Linked DNA regions of Thiocapsa bogorovii. The protein of the gene in region 3 interacts with the protein of the main gene of each other region in a pairwise test. Links are inferred from orthologs where the notes say so. Each region holds a gene or a part of one and is shown on either strand. Other genes may lie near its edges. The genes, in order: ybgC, bioH and acpP.

Evidence for each region.
Region 1: the proteins of acpP (region 3) and ybgC interact in binary tests that used the Escherichia coli proteins (3 or more experiments, as listed by UniProt). The link is inferred for Thiocapsa bogorovii from one-to-one orthologs.
Region 2: the proteins of acpP (region 3) and bioH interact in binary tests that used the Escherichia coli proteins (3 or more experiments, as listed by UniProt). The link is inferred for Thiocapsa bogorovii from one-to-one orthologs.

Annotation. Positions count from the first base shown.
Region 1 is NZ_CP089309.1:4,531,270-4,538,066, reverse strand. Bases 1,768-4,567 are described here. They hold ybgC (tol-pal system-associated acyl-CoA thioesterase), read right to left. Parts: upstream 3,497-4,567; coding sequence 3,038-3,496; downstream 1,768-3,037. Other genes in these bases: LT988_RS20090 (methyltransferase domain-containing protein), read right to left, coding at 4,413-4,567; LT988_RS20095 (methyltransferase family protein), read left to right, coding at 3,741-4,232; tolQ (protein TolQ), read right to left, coding at 2,367-3,041; tolR (protein TolR), read right to left, coding at 1,903-2,346; tolA (cell envelope integrity protein TolA), read right to left, coding at 1,768-1,881. In the rest of the region: Tol-Pal system beta propeller repeat protein TolB, read right to left, coding at 1-531; more of tolA, read right to left, coding at 547-1,767; more of LT988_RS20090, read right to left, coding at 4,568-5,303; LT988_RS20085 (thioredoxin domain-containing protein), read right to left, coding at 5,506-6,797.
Region 2 is NZ_CP089309.1:306,353-313,268, reverse strand. Bases 3,192-6,110 are described here. They hold bioH (pimeloyl-ACP methyl ester esterase BioH), read right to left. Parts: upstream 5,098-6,110; coding sequence 4,285-5,097; downstream 3,192-4,284. Other genes in these bases: bioF (8-amino-7-oxononanoate synthase), read right to left, coding at 5,290-6,110; bioC (malonyl-ACP O-methyltransferase BioC), read right to left, coding at 3,383-4,288; bioD (dethiobiotin synthase), read right to left, coding at 3,192-3,357. In the rest of the region: LT988_RS01460 (ATP-binding cassette domain-containing protein), read right to left, coding at 1-299; LT988_RS01455 (trypsin-like peptidase domain-containing protein), read right to left, coding at 389-1,252; LT988_RS01450 (D-alanyl-D-alanine carboxypeptidase/D-alanyl-D-alanine-endopeptidase), read right to left, coding at 1,300-2,523; more of bioD, read right to left, coding at 2,590-3,191; more of bioF, read right to left, coding at 6,111-6,465; LT988_RS01425 (SDR family NAD(P)-dependent oxidoreductase), read right to left, coding at 6,501-6,916. UniProt on the Escherichia coli protein: The physiological role of BioH is to remove the methyl group introduced by BioC when the pimeloyl moiety is complete. It allows to synthesize pimeloyl-ACP via the fatty acid synthetic pathway through the hydrolysis of the ester bonds of pimeloyl-ACP esters.
Region 3 is NZ_CP089309.1:5,314,169-5,321,150, reverse strand. Bases 10-2,994 are described here. They hold acpP (acyl carrier protein), read right to left. Parts: upstream 1,628-2,994; coding sequence 1,391-1,627; downstream 10-1,390. Other genes in these bases: fabD (ACP S-malonyltransferase), read right to left, coding at 2,509-2,994; fabG (3-oxoacyl-ACP reductase FabG), read right to left, coding at 1,782-2,522; fabF (beta-ketoacyl-ACP synthase II), read right to left, coding at 37-1,275. Outside these bases: more of fabD, read right to left, coding at 2,995-3,459; LT988_RS23655 (beta-ketoacyl-ACP synthase III), read right to left, coding at 3,506-4,462; phosphate acyltransferase PlsX, read right to left, coding at 4,462-5,490; rpmF (50S ribosomal protein L32), read right to left, coding at 5,553-5,729; LT988_RS23640 (YceD family protein), read right to left, coding at 5,871-6,383; LT988_RS23635 (sodium ion-translocating decarboxylase subunit beta), read right to left, coding at 6,517-6,982. UniProt on the Escherichia coli protein: Carrier of the growing fatty acid chain in fatty acid biosynthesis.

The DNA.
Region 1 (6,797 bases), 780 kb from region 3 along the record:
GTAGGCGATGCGTGTGGCTGCGACGCCGCGCTGGCCGGTCAGCTTCTGATAGATGATGTCGGAGATCCGGTGCGCCGTGTTGCGCATTCCCGTCTTGGTGGAGACGATGGTGCTGCTGGCGAGCTGATTGCCGCGGAAGACGTCATAAAGGATGAAGCTGACACGGTAACCGCTGCCGTCGGCCTCGACACGGCCGATGACCAGGTTGTTCATCCCGAGCAGGCTCCAGTCGCGCAGATCCACGTCCTCGTGACGGGCCGGCATGTCGAGCATGTCGCGTGTCGGCATCGGGCGAAAGCGGCCGGTGCGCGCCAGATCGGCGCTGATGACCGCGGCGATATCCACCGGCGGGATCAGCCCGTCGCTCACGCCGAAGGGGACCACCGCGATCGGCTGCGCGGCCTCCACACCGCCGGTGACCTCGATGTTCAGACGCGCCTGCGCCGGCACGGCAACGAGTCCGAGCCCGAATCCGAAAAAGACGACTGCAAAGGTCAGTAGGATCGAGGTGCGGCGCGGATGTCGGGGCATAGGGATCTGTCCTGGCTAGGGCTTGAAGGTGAAATTGAACTCGCGAAAGCGCTCGAACAGGGGGCCGGAAGGCACGGGCAGGGGCGATGCCTGATTCACCGCGGCTACGACCGATTGATCGAAGGCGGTGTTGCCGCTGCTTTGAATTACGCGGACGCTGTCGGGCACCACATCCCCGCCGGGGATGAGCCGTACGGTGACGACCGTCGCGAGATCACGCCCGGTCGCCGGCGGCCGGACCCAGAACTGACGCACCCGATCACGGATCACGGGGACGTAGCGGTCGGCCTCGCGCGCGAGCTGCTCGGATGCCAAAGACGACAGCAGATCGTCCTCGCGGGCACGCTGCGCCTCTTCCGCGGCGAGCCGGCGCTGCGCCTCCTCCGCGGCCATCCGCCTGGCCTCCTGCTCGATGCTTTCTTGTGCAAGCTCCTCGACGAGACGACGCTCCTCGATCTCGGCCATCAGGCGAGCCTCCTCCTCAAGCTGCCGCTGCCGCTCAAGGGCTGCCTCGGCGTCGGCTCGGCGCTGCGCCTCCGCACGACGCTCGATCTCGGCACGGCGCTCGGCCTCAACCCTCGCGCGGCGTTCGTCTTCAGCGCGTGCCGCCTCGGATCGCCGTTGTGCCTCGGCCCGTGCCGCGGCCTCCGCGGCAAGACGTTTCTCTTCGGCGAGACGCTCCGCCTCGGCCTTGGCGGCTGCGGCCTCGGCGGCCAGACGCTCGGCCTCGGCGCGTCGTGCGGCCTCTGCACGTCGCTCGGCCTCTGCGCGCCGTTCGGCCTCGGCCCTCGCAGCGGCCTCCTCCGCCTCTCGTTCGGCCTGCGCTCGGCGCTGGGCCTCGGCCATGCGGTCGATCTCCAGCTGGCGGCGCGCTTCGGCCTCGGCTGCAGCAGCTTCGGCCTCGGCTGCCAGGCGCTCGGCTTCGGCGGCGGCGCGAGCCGCCTCTGCAAGACGCTGCGCCTCCTCGCGTTCGGCGTCGGCCTGACGCTCCGCGTCGACCGCCTCCGCCTCGAGCCGCTCGGTCTCGAGCCGGGCGGCCTCAGCCGCGCTCAGGTCTTCAAGCGTCACAGCATCAGGCGGCTCCTGCGCTTGCGGAATGATCTCCGTGCCGACCTCGGGACTGATCTCGGGCCCGGCCGGACGGCGCGCCTGCTCGGCCTGAAACTGCGCGACCATCGCCTCGAGCGCGGCATCGCTCACGACGGTCGCCTGAACCACGCGCGGCTTGCTCCCCGCCTCCGTGATCGGCCGGTCGATCTTCACGCCCACGAAGAAAAGCAGGGCGAAAAAGACATGCAGACCCAGCGACCAATAGAAGGCCCCCGGGTTTTGCCTCAGGATGTGCCACATGTCGGGGCTCGGGCCGCAGCGCTAGGGCTCGCGGCGCTCCGGCGGCACCGTCACCAAACCGACCTCCGGAGCGCCTGCCGCCTGAGCGACGACCATGGCACGAACCACACGCCCGTAGTCGACCCGGTGGTCCGCCCGCACCAGGATCGGCGTTTCGGGCCTGTATTCGAGCACGACACGAATGCGGTCGAACAGGATTTGCTCGCTGGCCGGGGCGTTCTTCTCATCTCCGATATCGATGTAATAGTCGCCGAACTCATCGACCGTAATGATCAGCGACTCGGTCGTCGGGCTTGGGATCCCGCCGGCCTTTTCCTGCGGCAACGCCACCTTCACACCCTGGGTGATCAAGGGCGCCGTGACCATGAAGATGACGAGCAGCACCAGCATCACGTCGATGTAGGGCACAACGTTGATCTCGGCCATCGGCCGGCGGCGCTGTCTGGAACGGGTGCGCTTGAGCATCTAACGGGGTCCTCGAACGCTCAGTTGCGGCCTTGGCGCTGCAGCAGGGTCGAGAACTCTTCCATGAACTCCTCGTAGCGGCTGTTGAGACGCTCGACCTGATAGGCGTACCTGTTGTAGGCGATAACGGCGGGGATGGCCGCGAAGAGACCGATCGCGGTGGCGACCAGGGCCTCCGAGATGCCCGGCGCGACGAGCGCGAGGGTGGCCTGCTCCACGTTCCCCAGCGCATGGAAGGCATGCATGATGCCCCAGACGGTCCCGAACAGACCGATATAGGGGCTGGTCGAACCGACCGTCGCCAGGAAGGTCAGGCTGGTCTCCAGGCGATCCATCTCGCGGCTGAGGGCGACGCGCATCGAGCGCTCGCTACCCTGCAGGACAGCCATCAGGTCGTTGCCCTCGATCTTGCGCAGCCGCACGTATTCCTTGAATCCGGCGCGAAAGATGGACGGCAGACCATGTTCGCCCTTGCGGTTCTCGCTCAGATCCTTGTAGAGCGCACTGAGATCTCCGCCGGACCAGAAGCGCTCTTCGAAGGCATTGGCGCTTTTGCGTGCCTTGGAGAGCACGCGCCCGCGGTCCAGGATCATGGTCCAAGAGGTCACAGAGGCGATGACGAGCACCAGCAGGACCAACTGCACCACCAAACTAGCCTGGAGAATCAGGTTGAACATCGACAGATCGGACGTCATGACACGGGCTCCGCTGGACCGCTCGCAAAGGGCAACAACTCGGACAAGAGATCGCCGGGCAGGCGCGCGACGCGCAAGGTACCGGCATCGATGCAGGCGATCCTGACGGAAGCTCGGCAACAACAGGCACCGTCCTCGTCGCGAATCACCTGCTGGTCGAACTCCAGACTCGCACCGCCCGGCCGCACCAGACGGGAGGTCACGCTCAAGCAGTCATCGAGACGTGCGGGTGCAAGATAGTCGATCGCAATGCGACGCACGGCGAAGACGATGCCGTGACGCGCGCGCAAGGCACTTTGCTCCTGCCCAACGGCGCGCAACCATTCCGTGCGCGCTCGCTCCAGGAACTTCAGATAATTGGCATAGAAGACGACACCGCCGGCGTCGGTGTCTTCGTAGTAGACCCGCACCGGCCAGGTAAAGGTCAACAATCGGGGATCGCTCGATGTCGGCACGGCAGGGATCGCATGTTGGGGCTTGACTCAAACTGCGGAAGTGTACCGGAAAGCACCCGTGCGGGCACCTTGCGTCGAAGGGGCGCCGAATGGCGCGTTGCCGGCCATCGTTGCAAGTCGGCACCCGAGCCTCGGCCGTTGTGCCTCGCAACGCTCGGCACAACGTACGCGGATGTCAGACAATGCCGGTCATAGCGACCCGACCGACGGTCGCCGGCGCTCAACCTCCGACAAGGACCCCGACATGACCCGTTTCTCCTTCCTGAAGGGCCACCGCGGCGAATATCTCGTCGTGCTGCAGTTCGTGCTCTTCTTTGCCTTTATCTTCACCCCGGCCTGGAACCCGCTCGCGACCCCGGCGCTTATGGATACCCTTGCGCCCTTGCGCTGGCCGGCGCTGATCGCCTTTTGGACAGTCGCCCTCGTCCTCGGCGGTTTCGGCTCGGTCCATATCCGCGAGTATCTAACCCCCCTGCCCTACCCGGTCGATCACAGCCAGCTGGTCAAGCACGGCGTCTACGCCCTCGTTCGCCATCCGCTCTACAGCAGCCAGCTCTTCGCGGCGGCGGGCTGGGTGCTTTTCACCCTCAGCATCTCCCACCTCGCGATCCTGGTCCTCGGCTTCTTCTTCTTCGACTACAAGGCCAGCAAGGAAGAAGGCTGGCTGACCGAACGTCATCCGGAGTATGCGGAGTATGCGAAGGGGGTGAAGAAGCTCGTGCCCTTCCTCTACTAAACCGCGTCCGAGTTTCTCTGCTTGCTCGTCGCCCGAGGTCGGCCTTGGATGGTTTCTGGACCGTTTCAGTCGACGCGGTTTAGGAGATTGAAAGCATTTTGCCCTTCTTCGTTCTCAAAACCGCGCCAGGTTTAAGTCGCTTGGTCGTCGTGAGGGTCGTCACCGGTAAAACCGCGTAGGTCACAAAAGGCGCGGTTTAGAGGCGGCGGCGAGCACATAGTCCAGACCGCCGTAGACGCTCTCGGCGCTCATGCCGAGTGCAAGTCGTGCCGGGAGTCGGGTTGCGGGGTGGAGTCGGTCGAGCGTTTCCGGGTGTCTCGAGAGGTAGTCGTGCAGAGGGGTGTAGACGCGATCGCGGATGGAGGCGACCTCGACATCTCCGAAGCCGCAGGCCTCGAGCTTTTCTGCGTAGCGCTCGCGGGTGTAGACGTTTTCGGCGGGGATGGCGAACTTGCTCGCGACCAGCCGCCAGGACCAACGTTGTTTCAGGCGGGTACGCCAATCCTCGGAAAGGGGCGTAGGGATGATATCGGCCGTGACCAATCGGCCGCCCGGGCGCAGGACACGGAAGGCCTCCTCGAAAAAGCGTTCGCGGGTCTTGAAGTGGAAGGCGCACTCGAGGGCGACGACCTTGTCGACTGAATTCGACGGCAGCGGCATGTCCGTGGCCGAACCTTCGCGCAGATCGATGCGCTCTTCCAGCCCGAGGTCTTTGACCCGCCCGCGTGCGACGGCCACCTGGGAAGCGGTGATGTTCAGTCCCTGGATGTGATCGGGTCCATAGGTCCGAAGCCAGTAGATGTCCTGGTCGGCGAAACCGAAGCCGACGTCCAGCACCCGATCGCCGGGCCCCATCGATGCGCGCTCCGCGACCAAGGCGGCCAGCGCCTGGCACGCATCGTCCAGACTCTGCTCCGCGCTCCAGTAGCCCAGGTTGAGATAGAGCCCGTTTTCGGTGGCCAGGTCGGTCGACAAGAGGTCGTAAACGCGGGTCACGTCCCATGATTTGAAGGGGTTATAGAGCCAATCGAGATAGGCAAGGTGCCGTCGAAACGGCCGGGCTGTCGACATGAGGGATGACCTGCTGGTGGGTGGGGCTCGCCGGGCGGCGTTAGCGGTGCGGAGCGCGAGCAATGCATGGAATTCGGCGCTCTGTGGAGCTGCCGACGTTGTCGTTGTCGTGATCGACACGGAACGGCATCCGCGATTGTGCCGTGCCGCGGAGGCACGACAAACGGTCGGCGGCCGTTGCGCTTCCTATCGTCAGCACAACCTACGGGGTCGGATTCAAGACATCGGCGAGCGATTCGGTCGGCGGCTCGCAGTGGGTACCTCGGCAGCGGTAGATGCGCGGGCGCTCGCCCGGCACCATGGCGGCGAGCGTGCCGGGCAGATGGGTTTCCTCGCTCGGGATACCCAGGACAAGGCGCCGCGGTCGGTAGCCGCGCTGGACCTCCCGGCGCCATGCGTCGAGACGCTCGTCGCCGGCGCGGATCACCAGGGTCTCGGGCGGGTCGAGCCACTCGTCGAGCGCGAACAGGAGTGTGGCGTGGGCATAGGGCATGCGCCGGATCGACTCGGCCGCGAGCTTCAGGGTCCGTTCGGCCGCGGCGAGATAGCGCGGCTCGCCGAGGAGATGGCCGAGCCGCTGAAGTGCCACGGCAGCGATGCCGTTGCCGGACGGGACGGCCTCGTCGGCAAGCGGCTTGGTGCGGTGGATCAGGGTCTCGTGATCCCGCCCGGTGAACCAGAAGCCGCCGTCGATCGGATCCTCGAACTGATCCAGCAGCACCTCCGCCAGGGCGATGGCGAAGTCTAGATCCACCCGCGACCAGCGAGTCTGCAAGAGCTCCAGCAAGGCATCCAACAGGTTGGCATAGTCGTCGAGGTAGGCGTTGAGGTGGGCGGTGCCGTCCTTGTAGGTTGCGAGCAGCCGACCCTCAGACCAGAGTGTTTCGCGGATGAAGGCGAGTGCCTGCTCGGCGGACTCCAGATAATCGGGCCGATCGAAGGTGCGCGCGGCACGCGCTATGCCTTTGATCATGAGCGCATTCCAAGCGGTCAGGACCTTCTCGTCGCGACCCGGTCGAACGCGGCGCTCGCGTTCGACATAGAGGGTCGCGCGGGCGGCCGCGAGCAACGCCTGAACCTGCGCCGGCTCCAAGCCGAGGTCGACGGCAACAGCTTCGGGAGTGCGGTACCCGTGCAGATGCCAGCGGCCTTCGAAGTTGGCCGGACGATCCAGACCATACACGGCGGCCAAGGGCGCATATTCGGCCGGCGCGAGCAGCCCCCTGATCTCGTCGCGATCCCAGACATAAAACTTGCCTTCCTCGCCCTCGCTGTCGGCGTCCAGGCTGGACCAATAGCCTCCCTCCGGGGACTGCATCTCGCGCAGCACCCAGTCCGCGGTCATGACGGCGGCATCCCGAAACAAGGGGTCCTCGGTCACGGCGAAGGCGTCGCAACAGAGTGCCAGGAGCGGGCCGTTGTCGTAGAGCATCTTCTCGAAGTGCGGGATCATCCAAAGCGCGTCGACCGAGTAGCGATAGAAGCCCCCGCCGA
Region 2 (6,916 bases), 5.0 Mb from region 3 along the record:
ATCTCGAGGTTTTCATCGACGCGAAAGTCCGGATCCAGGTTGTCGGTCTGGGGCACGACGCCGGTGCGCGCGCGGATGGCGCGGCCCTGCGCCGGCATCGACAGGCCGAACACATCGAGCCGGCCGGCGCTCATCGGCGTCGTGCCCAGGATCATGCGCAGGGTTGTGGTCTTGCCGGCTCCATTGGGGCCCAGTAGGCCGAAGCAGCGCGCCCCGGCGACCTCGAACGAGATGTCCTCGACCGCAGTGAATGTGCCGTAGCGCTTGAGAAGGCCGCGTGCATCGATCACCGGTGACATCTGTCGGGCTCCATCGTCTTGCGCGCGGTCTCGGCGCACCTACAGCGCCCTTGCCCCCGAACGACGCGCTGAACAGGAAAGCAGCAAGGTCATCGCCCACGCATCACAGTATCCAAGGCGACCCGGGCGCGGTTGCTCGGCACCGCGAACCCGATCCCGACATTGCCCCCGTTCGGTCCGATCAGCGCGGTGTTGATGCCGACGACCTCGCCGGCGAGGTTGATCAAAGGGCCGCCCGAGTTGCCCGGATTGATGGATGCGTCGGTCTGGATCAGCTCGCCGAGACGGTTGCCGGCGATCCCGCTGCGCCCGACCGCGCTGACAATGCCGGAGGTGACGGTCTGGCCCAAGCCGAACGGATTGCCGATGGCGATGACGAAGTCGCCGACCTCCAGTCGATTGGAGTCGCCGAGCTTGAGCGGGCGCACGTCTACAGGCGGAATCTCGAGAATGGCAACGTCCGAGGCGGCGTCCGAGCCCAGTCGCCGCGCCCGAAAGCTGCGCCTGTCCTTGAGCGTGACCCGGATCTCGGTCGCGTTGCGCAACAGATGATCGTTGGTCATCACATAGCCGCGTCCCGCATCGACGATGATCCCCGAGCCCACGCTCTGGCGCTGTTCGATCTCGCCCTCCTCGGGCGCGGGCAGACCGAAGCGATCGAGGAAGGCGCGGAACTCGGGATCGCGCAGGAAGGGATGATCCTCCATCGGAACCTCGGACTTGACCGAGATGTTCACCACCGCAGGGGTCACACGCCGCATCAGCGGCGCGAGCGACGGGAAGCCGGAGGCGGTGCCGAGGACCGGGGCGCCTGCGATCGTGGTCGGTAGGCCCGACTCGCGGTCGGTACTCGGCGAGATTGCGCAACCCGTCGCGAGCAGCGCAACGAACGCCGACGCCGCGATCGAGCCCTTTCCGCGCCGGGGCCCAGGGGCAGCTGTCGAACATTCCACGGCGAGCTCCCGATGGTCGAAGGGATGAAATGGAGCCGAGCGAACGGTCAACGCGCCAAGCTGCTGGCGACCCGTTGTCTGATGGCGCCGTCGACCGGCTCGTTGATCATCAGGGCGAAGGGTTCCCAGCTCCCGCCCCGGCGGACATAGCCGGCATAGGTGCTGACCCCGCGCAAGGTTCCCGTCTTGGCGCGCACGGAGGGGTTGCCGTCCTGCTGGGGCATCAGATCGCGGTAGGGCACGAAGGCGTCGAGCAGCTCCACGAGCTGGCGGGCGCTGAGCCGATTGGCGCGCGAGAGACCGGCGCCGTCGTCGATCGTGAAGTCGCGCCACGCGAAGCGCTTGCGCGAGAAATCGGTCATGGCGCGTTTCGCGCCGCTTATGGTGACCTGACCGGTGCCCTTCGGATCGGCCAGCCGTAGGAAGAGCGCATTGGCGATGAAGTTGTTGGAATACTTAAGCATCGGCGACACGATCTCGGCGAGGGTGCGGCTGTTGGCGTGGCGGTAGATGCGCTTGGCGTCGCGCGGCATGGTCGCGAAACGTTGTTGTTCTCCGACCTGGATGCCGGCGCCTTCGAGCTTGGCGGCGAGCAGCTCGCCGAAATAGCGCAGCGCCTTGTCGCGCTCGCGCAGATTCACGCGCTGCTTGCCGGCGGCTCCGGCCATGCCGAAGCGCCGGGCCGAGTCGGTGAGCGGGGTTTGGGGCTCTGCGCTCTTGACGCTGTTGCCGGTGCGAACCAGGCTGACCGTGTTGAAGTTGGCCGCCAAGGCGGTTACGGGTGCGTCGTAGGGGTTGTCGGTCGAGGAGCGTCCGGCGATCTCGACGTCCGGACTGAAGAAACTGTCGTCGAGCCCGATGCCGGTGATCCGGCGCGGGCCTTTGGCCGAGAGCGCACTCACCACCTTGTCGAGCTCCTCCGAGACCAGATAGGGATCTGCGTAGCCCTTGACCCAGAGCCAGCCGGCGTCGTCGGTGTAGAAGTCGGTCTCGAAGCGGTGGTTGCGTCCCCAGGTCTCGAGCGCGGCGAACGCGGTCAGGACCTTCATGGTCGAGGCCGGGATGCGCGGTGTATCGGCACGCGTCGCGATCAGATCACGGCCGTTCTCTTGCAGGAGCAGGCTTGCTTGCGGCAGGGCCCGGACTTGGGCGACAGGATCCGCAAGGGCCGTCGGCGCAGCCATGAGGGTGGCGATCGCAAACGTGACCAGGGCGGGGACCTTCGATTGCGGGCGACGGCTGCTTTGAGACGGCATTGAAAGGGCGATCATTCCGGATCCGATGTGGGTGAAAGGGGTGCGAGGTCTCGAGGCCCAAGGATAGCCGACAACGCCCGGCTATGCGCGTCGCTTTGCTGTCCGAGCTCCTTCGCCTTTCCGCGCCTCGGTCCGAGTCCGCGTCGTGGCGAGCTTGGCGGCATGTCTGGGCTGTAGGTCGATCAGCTCGGGATGGAGGTATTCGGTTAACTCGCTCGGGGTCGGTGTCTCGAGCCACGGCAGGACACCCAGGCAGGGCGCATCGATCAGGGCCGCGAGTGTGGCGAGGTTGGCGTCGCGAGACAGCATCGTCGGGTCGATCTGATTGCCGACCCAGCCGACCAGGACGCCTCCCGTGCTCTGGATGCTCTCGACCGTCAGCAGGGCGTGATTGATGCATCCGAGCCTCAAGCCGACCACCACGATGACCGGTAGTCCGAGCGCCTTGGGGATGTCGCTGACGAAGAGCGTCGGCCCCAAGGGGACGCGCCAGCCGCCGACGCCCTCCACGATGACCTGATCGGCCTCGCCGGCGAGCGCTCGGTAGGCTTGCTCGATGGTCGGAAGGCCGATCTCGATGCCGGCCTCTCCGGCGGCAATGTGCGGCGCGATCGGAGGCGCGAAGGCGTAAGGATTGACCAAGCCGTAAGGCGCCTCGGAGCTGCCCTGCATGCGCAGTCGCAGGGCGTCGTCGTTGCGCAATCCGTCGGGTCCACGCGCGCAACCGGAGGCGACGGGTTTCATCCCGAGCACCTTCAGCCCCGTTGCCTGGAACGCGGCCATCAGCCCGAGGCTGATCTCGGTCTTGCCGCAGCCGGTATCCGTTCCTGTCACGAAGAGCCCGTGCATGGCGATGCGATCCTCCGTTCGGGGGTCAGCCCCCGGTCTCGACGGCGCGATCCGCGGGGGAGATCTCGCGATTGCGGCGTCCGATTGCGCTTACGGGGACGGCGATGCCGCCCTCCGCGGGTTTTTGCTCCGGCACCCAGGCGTGGCCATACACAACCTCGTAGCTGGCCGGTAGTCGACCGTCGCTGCGGTGGATCTCGTAGGCCGCGTCCAAGGCGGCAAGCCGGGCACGACCCGTGAGACCACGCGGACGATCCGCGGTTGCGTTGCCCGCGCCAAGGATCTTCAAGTCCTTCATCAGCTCGCGGATGGCGGGGTAGGTCAGGGTGATCCGCTCGGCGTCCATGACAGGGTCTGCGAAACGGGCGCGTACCAGGGCATCGCCGACGTCGTGCATGTCGAGAAAGGGGCTCACGTGCGAGGCGCCGTCGACCTGTGCCCAGGCCTGGCGAAGCTCTTTCAGGGTATCGGGTCCGAAGGTCGTGAACATCAGGAGTCCGCCCGGACGCAGGACGCGCAGGCACTCGGCGAAGGTTCGATCCAGTCCGTTGCACCATTGAAAGGTGGCGTTCGAGACGATGAGATCGACCGCACCGTCCGCGAGCGGAAGCGATTCGGCATCCGCACAGAGGCAGAGCGGACGCCTGAGCCAGCGACCGCGTCGGCGTGCCTGCATCAGCATGCCGTGTGCGAAGTCCAACGCGATGATCCGCGCCTTGCGATAGCGTCGGTACAGCGCTTCGACGGCATAGCCGGTGCCGGCCCCGAGATCGAGCACGCGCGCGGGTTCGAGGCGCACGTAGTCGAGGCGTTCCAGCAGCCGATCGGCGATCTCGCGCTGGAGCACGGCGACACTGTCGTAATGCTCTGCGGCTTGCTCGAAATTCCGCCGGGCTCGGTCTTTGTCGATCCTGTGGCCGATTGGATTCATGGTAGGGCTCGAGACGCGCTCGGACCGAGCTCCGGTTCCTCGAGCTGAGTCAGGAAGTCCCGAACGATCTCGCCGGTTCGATTCGGATGCGAGAGATGGGGCGCGTGGGCGGCGCCCTGGACGATGGCGGTGAGCGCGCCCGGCATCAGGATCTCGACACGCTCGGCCACGGTCGGGGGCACAAGGGTGTCATGGGTGCCGAAGATCCAAAGCACCGGACAGCGGATGTCGGGGAGCCGACCGCGCATGTCTTCGTCGCGCAGGATATCCAGACCCACCGCGAGTGCGTCCGGCTCCGGCTGCGGTTGCTCGGCGATACGCCGGCGAAGGCCCCGCAGGGTCTCGCGCGCGGCATCGCTGCCGCGCACTTGGAGTGCGAGAAAGCGGGCGAGTGTCTCTGCAGGGTCGGCAAGCAGGTCGGCGTGGAACTGGTCCAGTGTCTCGGGGAGCATGGCCGGCATCCAGTCCGCCGCACGCACGAAACGCGGCGTGCCGGTCATGAGGATCAACCCTTTGACCCGCTTCGGCGCACGCACCGCCGCTGCCAGGGCGACCAGTCCGCCGAGCGACCAGCCCAACCAGATCGCGCGCCCGGGCGCTGCTTCCAGACAGGCATCAGCCCAGGACCAGAGGTTGTCCAGTCGGGGTGAGAAAGCGCGATCGCCGTGGCCGGGCAGATCAATGGGGCAGGGGATGACGCCGGGCGGGAGATCGCCGGCGAGATTGTCCCATACGGCGCTGTTCATCCCCCATCCATGGAGGAGGACCAGTTGACGGTCAGAGTTCGGTGCGTGTGTCGGGTGGGTCATTCGGTGCTTGGTCAACCTTTCGAAAATGGGGGTCGCGCGTCGGTCTCCTCGGGATCGCACGGCTCGGCGCTCGATTTTAACCTATTGGCTCCGTCGGAACGGCAGCACGGCGCCGGCGTTCCCCCCACGAGGTCGACTGTCGGAATTCGCGACGCTCGTCCGACCTGCAGGTGCGTGCGCCTTTGTTCCGGGCTATGTGCTCGGCGTCGCGGGTCGCAGGGCTCCGAGCGCGTCGAGCAGCCGGTCGACCATGGTCTCTGTGTGGGCGGCCGAGAGACAGACCCGCAGACGTGCACTCCCCTCGGGGACGGTGGGCGGACGAATGGCGCCGACGAGGATCCCGCGGGATTCCAGCTGCGCCGCCCAGGCCAGCGCCTGGTGGCTACTCCCGGCGATCAGCGGCTGGATGGGTGTCGGCGATTCCGACAACGGCAAACCGAGCTGGTTCGCTCCCGCGCGGAATCGGGTGATCAGCGCCTGAAGGTGCTCGCGTCGCCAGTCCTCGCGGCGGGCCAGCGCGAGGCTCGTGCGTGTCGCCTCGGCAAGCGCCGGGGGTGTCGCGGTGGTGTAGATGTAGCTTCGCGCACGCTGGATCAGGGTCTCGATCAGCGTCTCGGGGCCGGCTACGAAGGCGCCAAAAGTCCCGAACGCCTTGCCCAGGGTGCCCATCAAGATCGGCACCTCTTCGGCACCGAGCCCGAAATGATCGAGCGTCCCGCGCCCCTCTCGGCCGAGCACCCCGAGCCCGTGGGCATCGTCCACCAGGAACCAGGCGCCCGCGCGGCGTGCGAGCAGGGCGAGCGCGGGCAAGGGGGCGAGATCGCCGTCCATGCTGAAGACGCCGTCGCTGGCGATCATGCGAGTGTCTCGGTCGCCGATCAGGCGGTCGAGCTCGGCGGCATCGGCGTGGGGATAGCGGCGTAGTTTCGCGCGCGAGAGGAGGGCGCCGTCGAGCAGCGAGGCGTGATTGAGCCGGTCCTGCCAGAGTGTGTCGCCGCGGCCGGTCAGTGCCGCGATGATCCCGAGGTTTGCCATGTAGCCGGTCGAGAAGAGGAGCGCACGGGGCCGCCCCGTGAAGTCCGCCAGCTCCTCCTCCAGGGCATGATGGGCGGTACTGTGTCCGTTGACCAAATGGGAGGCACCGCTGCCGACGCCCCAACGCTCCGCGCCTCGTTGCAGTGCCGCGATGACCTCGGGGTGATTCGCGAGCCCCAGGTAGTCGTTGCTGCAGAAGCTCAGCAAGGGGCGGCCGTCCACGATGGCCTCCGGCTGCTGCGGACGGTCCTGCACGCGACGGCGCCGATAGAGCCCCGCGGCCCGGAGTCGGTCGAGTGCGGGGTCGAGGGCTTGGTCGCGGTCGGGGCTCATGGCGGGCGCATCGGCTGCGTTCGGGTGCGCGGCTCTCAACCTGGGCCTTGCGCCTGAAGGGCCTCGCCGTTCGTTCCCCGTCCGGCCGGTCCGAGCAGGTGGACGTAGATCCCGGTGACGGTTTCGGGCAGGGGGTTGTTCAGCGCGTTCTCGCCGGGATAGAGGCGGGCGCGCAAGGCGGTCCGCACTACGCCGGGGTCGATGCTGTTGGACCGGATCTTCCCGTTTTCGCGCATCTCAGAGGCCAGGACCTGCATCAGTCCTTCGATGCCGAACTTCGCCGCAGCGTATGCGCCCCAGTAGGCCAGCCCCTGACGACCGACGCGGTCGGAGGTAAAGACCACCGAGGCGTCTTCGGAGGCGCGCAGCAAGGGCATACAGGCCTGCGTGAGGAGGAAGGGCGTGGTGAGATTGATGCGGATCACGCGATCCCATTCGCTCGCGTCATAGT
Region 3 (6,982 bases):
GACCAAGCGGCGTCGAACTCGATTCGCGAACCGACCCTAGGGTCGGCGGAAAGCGAGGGTCCCGTTGGTACCGCCGAATCCGAAGGAGTTGGTCAATGCGACATCGATGCGCATCTCTCGGGCGGTATTGGGGACGTAGTCGAGATCGCAGTCCGGATCCGGAGTCTCGTAGTTGATGGTCGGAGGCGCGGTCTGATCGCGAATGGCGAGGATCGTGAAGATCGCCTCCGCCCCGCCGGCAGCACCCAACATGTGACCGGTCATCGACTTGGTCGAGCTGACCGGGATCTCGTAGGCGCGCTGTCCGAACGCGCGCTTGATGGCCATCGTCTCGGCTGCGTCGCCCGCGGGTGTCGAGGTGCCGTGCGCATTGATGTAGTGCACCTGGTCCTTGTCGAGACCTGCGTCCGCGAGAGCGAGCAGCATGCATTCACAGGCGCCTTCACCGTCTTCCGACGGCGCAGTCATATGGAAGGCATCGGAGTTCATCCCGACACCGACCAGCTCGGCATAGATGGGTGCGCCGCGCGCCTTGGCCCGCTCATACTCCTCGAGCACCACGACCCCGGCGCCGTCGCTGAGGACGAAGCCGTCGCGATCGCGATCGAACGGCCGGCTGGCCGCCTCGGGCGCGTCGTTGCGCGTGGAGAGCGCTCGGGCCGCGGCGAACCCGCCGAGTCCGACAGGCGAGGTTGCCATTTCGGCGCCGCCGGCGATCATGACGTCCACGTAGCCGTGGCGAATCATGATCGCGGCCTCTCCGATGTTGTGCGTCGCCGTACTGCACGCCGAGACGATCGAATAGTTCGGGCCTTTCAGTCCGAACTTGATCGAGAGGTTGCCGGCAACCATGTTGATGATATTGGCAGGAACGAAGAAGGGTGAGATCCGACGCGGCCCTTTGGTGCGGTAGGCTTCGTAATTGTTCTCGATGCCCGTGATCCCTCCGATCCCGGATCCAATCGCCACACCGATACGGCGACGGTTGGAGTCATCGATTTCGAGCCCCGCGTCGGCGATCGCCTGACAGCCGGCAGCCATTCCGTAATGGATAAACTTATCCATCTTTTTGGCTTCTTTCTCGGAGACGTAATTGCCGATCTCGAAGCCATAGATCGGGCCACCGAAGCGAGTGCTGAACGGCTCGATATCGAAGTGGGTGATGGGTTTGATCCCGCTTTTGCCGGCGAGGATGTTGTCCCAGGAGGACTTGACGTCCAAACCGACCGGCGCCACGAGGCCCAAACCGGTGACCACTACCCTTCTGCCTGACATTGCCTACCCCTTTCGTTCGAAACGCGATATTCGACGCTCGCCGCCGCGCCGGCATCCAGCTGCGGCCGACGGCCTTCGAGCCTCGGAGCACCCGACCCGGGTGCCGGACACCTGCCTAGGCCTGGTGCTGGTTGATGTAGTTGATGGCCTGTTGGACGGTGGTGATCTTCTCCGCGTCCTCGTCCGGGATCTCGGTTTCGAACTCTTCTTCGAGGGCCATGACCAACTCAACCGTGTCGAGTGAGTCCGCGCCCAGATCGTCGACGAAGGACGCCTCCGAGGTCACTTCCTCTTCTTTGACGCCGAGTTGTTCGACAACGATTTTGCGGACTCGATCTTCAACGCTGCTCATGGGGCTGATTCCTCCGGATGAATTAAGGTGGCCCTCGCTGGACCAGGCGGTATTCTAGTGACAATCGACGGCCGATGAAAGCCGCATCAATCCTCGGCAAAAAAGCACAAGGATCTGATTTATTTGATCTTAATCATATCGACGACGATGTCTTTCATGCCATGTACATGCCGCCGTTCACGTGTAGGGTCTCGCCGGTGATGTAAGCCGCTGCGGGAGAGGCCAAAAAGACCACGGCGCCAGCGATCTCCTCGGGCTGTCCGAGACGCCCCAAAGGGATGCCCCCGATCAATGACTGACGTTGCGTCTCGGGCAGTGCTCGGGTCATGTCGGTATCGATGAACCCGGGTGCGACACAGTTGACCGTGATCGCGCGTGATCCGACCTCCCGGGCCAACGCCTTCGTGAAGCCCATCATGCCTGCCTTGGCGGCTGCGTAGTTGGTCTGACCGGCGTTGCCCATGGCGCCCACCACGGAGGCGATATTGATGATCCGGCCTTTCCGAGCCTTGGTCATCGCACGCAAACAGGCCTTGGTGACGCGGTAGAGCGAGCTGAGATTGGTCTCGATGACCGAATCCCACTCCTCGTCCTTCATGCGCATGAGGAGGTTGTCATGCGTAATCCCCGCATTGTTGACAAGAATCCCGGGTGCACCTAAGCGCTCGGCGATCTCCCCGATTGCGGTCTCGACCGAGGCTGGATCGGAAACGTCGAGCACGACCCCGATGCCCCGGTAACCGGCTTGAGTGAGGGCGTCCTCGATCGACCGCGCGCCGGCCGCCGTCGTTGCGGTACCTGCAATGGCGGCACCCTGCTCGGCCAGCGCCATCGCAATGGAACGACCGATCCCGCGCGAGGCGCCCGTCACGAGCGCGATGTCATCTTTCAGCATTGCCTATCGCCTCCAGTGCCGCTTCGAGTGACTTCGGGTCGAAGACCGGCAGTGTCGTCAGATTGTCGTCGATTCGTTTGTTCAGCCCCGTCAGGACCTTACCCGGGCCGCACTCGATCGCGATGCGAAGACCTTCGGCGGCGACGGCATGCACCGTCTCGACCCACCTGACCGGGCGATACAGCTGCTGGACCAGTTGATCGCGCAGCTCCGCGCTGTCGGTGGCGCTCTGCACGCTGGCGTTGTGTAGGACCGCAACCTCCGGGACCCGGATCTCGATCGCAGCCAACCGTTCGGCGAGTCGATCCGCGGCGGGACGCATCAATGCACAATGCGAGGGGACACTGACCGGCAAGGTCACCGCACGCTTTGCGCCCGCAGCCTTGGCGGCGCCGAGGGCACGGTTCACGGCCGCGGTCTCGCCCGCGATCACGACCTGGCCCGGTGCGTTGAAGTTCACCGCCTCGAGCACTGCGCCCTCGGACTGCGCGGCGCAGAGCGCCACGACATCGGCATCGCTCAGACCCAGTACGGCGGCCATCGCACCCTCGCCCGCCGGGACCGCCTCCTGCATGAAGCGCGCACGCTCGGCCGCCAAACGCACCCCGTCGGCAAAGCTCATGGCTCCTGCAGCGACCAGGGCCGAATACTCGCCCAAGCTGTGACCGGCCATCAGACGCGCCGGCGATCCGCCGGCCTGCTGCCAGGCGCGCCAGACCGCGATACCGGCGGTCAGCATGACGGGTTGGGTGTTCCGGGTGAGATCCAAATCGGCTTTCGGGCCTTCGCTGACCAAACGCCATAGGTCGAGATTTAAGGCATCCGATGCCTCATCGAAGGTCCTGCGGACCTCCGGGTACGATTCGGCCAGCGCATCGAGCATCCCGATCGACTGGGAGCCTTGACCGGGGAAGAAAGCGGCAATCATGTGTGTCATCCTTATCGGCAACGAACCTGCAACGAATCGAACGTCGACAAACCGATCAGTAGCGGACCAAGACCGAACCCCAGGTGAAACCACCCCCGAAGGCTTCCATCAAGAGGAGCTCGCCACGTTGAATGCGCCCGTCACGCACGGCCTGATCGAAGGCCAGCGGAATCGAGGCCGCGGAGGTATTGCCGTGCTCCGCGACCGTGACCACGACGCGCTCCATGGGCAGATCCAGCTTGCGCGCGGTTGCCTGAATGATTCGGATATTGGCCTGGTGCGGGATCAACCAGTCGATCTCCGACTTGGACATACCGGCGGCCGCAAGGGTCTCGTCGACGATGCGCCCGAGCGTCGTGACGGCGACCCGGAAGACCTCGTTCCCCTTCATCTCGATGAATCGGGCGTCGGGATGCCCGTTGCCGAGTCCTCCCGGGACTTGAAGCAGGTCCTTGTAGGAGCCGTCTGCGTGCAGATGTGTCGAAATGATGCCCGGCTCGTCAGCGGCTTCCAAAACCACTGCGCCGGCTCCGTCTCCGAAGAGGACGCAGGTGCCGCGGTCCTCCCAGTTCAGGATACGTGAAAGCGTTTCGGCCCCGACCACCAGCGCCCGTGTGGCGGCGCCCGTGCGGATGAACTTATCGGCAACGCCGACCGCGTAGACAAAGCCCGTGCAGACCGCCTGAAGGTCGAAGGCCGGGCAACCGTGGACGCCGAGACGCTGCTGCAGGAGGCAGGCGGTACTCGGGAAAAACTGATCCGGTGTCGTCGTCGCGACGACGATCAAGTCGATGTCGGAAGGCCGCAGACCGGCCGCATCCAGCGCTCGGCGGGCCGCGACCTCGGCGAGATCGCAACAGGTTTCCCCTTCGGAGACCAAATGGCGTTTTTCGATGCCGGTGCGCTCGAAGATCCAGGTCGCCGTGGTGTCGACGATCGCCTCCAGATCGGCATTCGTCATCGTCCGGGCCGGGAGATGACTCCCGGTCCCCAGGATGCGCGAGTAAATCATCAGGCGATCGCCTTGTATTGTCCGCTGTCGAGGTGCCGGCCGACTTGCTCGCCGATCCGCTTGGGTATGTTCGCGTGAATCTCCTTCAACGCGATATGGATTGCATTCTCGAATGCGATCTCGTCTGCACCGCCGTGACTCTTGATCACGATCCCGCGCAGACCGAGGAGACTGGCCCCGTTGTAGCGACGGGGATCCATCGTACGGCGAAACTGTTTGAGAATGGGCATCGCGGCGAGCCCGGCGAGCCTGCTGAGCCACGTTCGCTTGAACTGGGTGCTCAGGGAGTGACTGACAAACTTGGCCACCCCTTCGCTGCACTTGAGCGCAACGTTGCCGACGAATCCATCGGCGACGACCACGTCGATGTCGTCGAGGAAAATGCCGTCGCCTTCGACATAGCCGACATAGTTTAAGCCGCTGCGCAGGAGCAGCTCGTTGGCCTGCTTGACCTGCTCGTTGCCCTTGATCTCTTCCTGACCGATGTTCAGGAGCGCGACACGCGGTGCAGCAACGCCTTCGACGGCGGTGACCAGCTCACTGCCCATCACGGCGAATTGGAAGAGATGCTCGGCCGTGCAGTCGACGTTGGCACCCAGATCCAGCATATGGGTGTGTCCGTGAAGAGAAGGCACGGCCGTAATGATCGCCGGGCGATCGACGCTCGGCAGGGTCTTGAGCACGAAGCGTGCGGTCGCCATCAGCGCTCCGGTGTTGCCTGCGCTGACACAGGCGTCCGCCTCGCCGCTCTTGACCAGATCGATGGCCACGCGCATCGAGGAATCCTTTTTGCCCCGCAACGCTTTTGACGGCGCCTCGTCCATCCCGACTTCTTGGGTCGTCGGGCGGATCTTCAGTCGAGTCCGGTCGGCGTTTCCGAGGTGCTGACCGATCCTCCTCTCGTCGCCGACGAGAATCAGATCGACGCGATCCGAGGCTGCAAGGAAGCGAAGCGCAGAGGCAATCACGACACCCGGGCCGTGATCGCCCCCCATGGCGTCGAGCGCGATTGTCGAGACAGATCCCATCCCGAGAACGTTCGAGCTGCGGTCGTACGCTGGTTTTAGAGCTCCGAGGCGACCGCGTACGGTCACTCAGAGCGATCCAGAACCTTGCGGCCCCGGTAGAAACCGTCCGGTGTCACGTGGTGGCGAAGATGCGTCTCGCCGCTGGTCGGGTCGACCGACAGTGTCGGCTTGCTCAAGGCATCGTGCGAGCGACGCATGCCACGCTTGGACGGGGTTTTTCGATTTTGCTGAACGGCCATCTTTGATCTCCGAATAACGCGCGGCCGCTACTCGAGCGGAATCGCGATGTTTTTGCCAATCTATCGATGAATGCTGTTGGGGGACGGTCTCCTGCGCAGCGGGGACCCGCCGAGCTCAAGCCTCCGGACCGTCCCGTGTGCTCATTTCCCGGGTGTTTGTTTGAGTGCGGCCAAGATCTCGAAGGGCCCTCGCCTAGCCTCCGATCCCGTTTCCCGGTTCCTTGCCGATGCAGTCGCCTCGCCATGTTCAACCGGACCCGCCGTGCAGGATCCGACAGGATGCCGCGGAACGACGGGAACCGCCAGCAGCAGCTCGTCTTCGATCATGTCCAGAGGAACGAGCCGTTCCTCGGTCACCAGCCAAGGGTCGAGATGCTCGGGGAGATCGAGCGCTTCCTCGTCCCGGCGGATCAACGCCAGCTGGATCCGAGCGTCGACCGGAATCTCAACCTCGCCGAGGCAGCGCTGACAGCACAACCGAAGCGTCGCGCGAACTCGACCCGCTACGATGCACCGACCGTCTCGATCCCGGGAAAACCGAAGCTCGACGCTGGCTGCGCCGAGGACCGCAGGTTCCTCGAGTTCCGAATCGACCCGGCGTGCCTCCTGCTCAGGTGCATCCATGGCAGCGGCGAGCCGCTGGAATTCACTCAAGCACACATCGCCGTCGAGGACGAAATCCCGGCGACATGCTCGCCAGGGATCGATTGGTTCAGAAAGGGCACTCGACATAAGCGCGCCAAAATAGCGTATTTACGATCGCAACGTCAACCTAAACCGCATCTGGTCATGGGCCCACCAGAGCGAGCAAAACGCCGGCGGCGACCGCCGAACCGATCACGCCGGCAACGTTTGGGCCCATCGCATGCATCAGCAGGAAATTGTGGTGATTTTCGGCCAACCCGACCTTGTTCACGACCCGCGCAGCCATAGGGACCGCGGAGACACCGGCTGCACCGATCAACGGGTTCACCTTCCCCCCGCTGAGGCGGCACATGATCTTGCCCATGATGACTCCGGCAGCGGTACCGATGCTGAAGGCGACGGCACCGAGCACCAGGATTCCCAAGGTCTGCGTCGTGAGAAAGAGCTCGCCCGAGAGCTTGGACCCGATTGCCAGTCCGAGCAGGATGGTGACGACGTTGATGATCTCGTTCTGAGCCGCACGGCTGAGGCGCTCCACGACCCCGCTTTCACGCAGGAGATTGCCCAATGTGAGCATTCCGATCAGCGGGGCTGCCGAAGGCAACAGG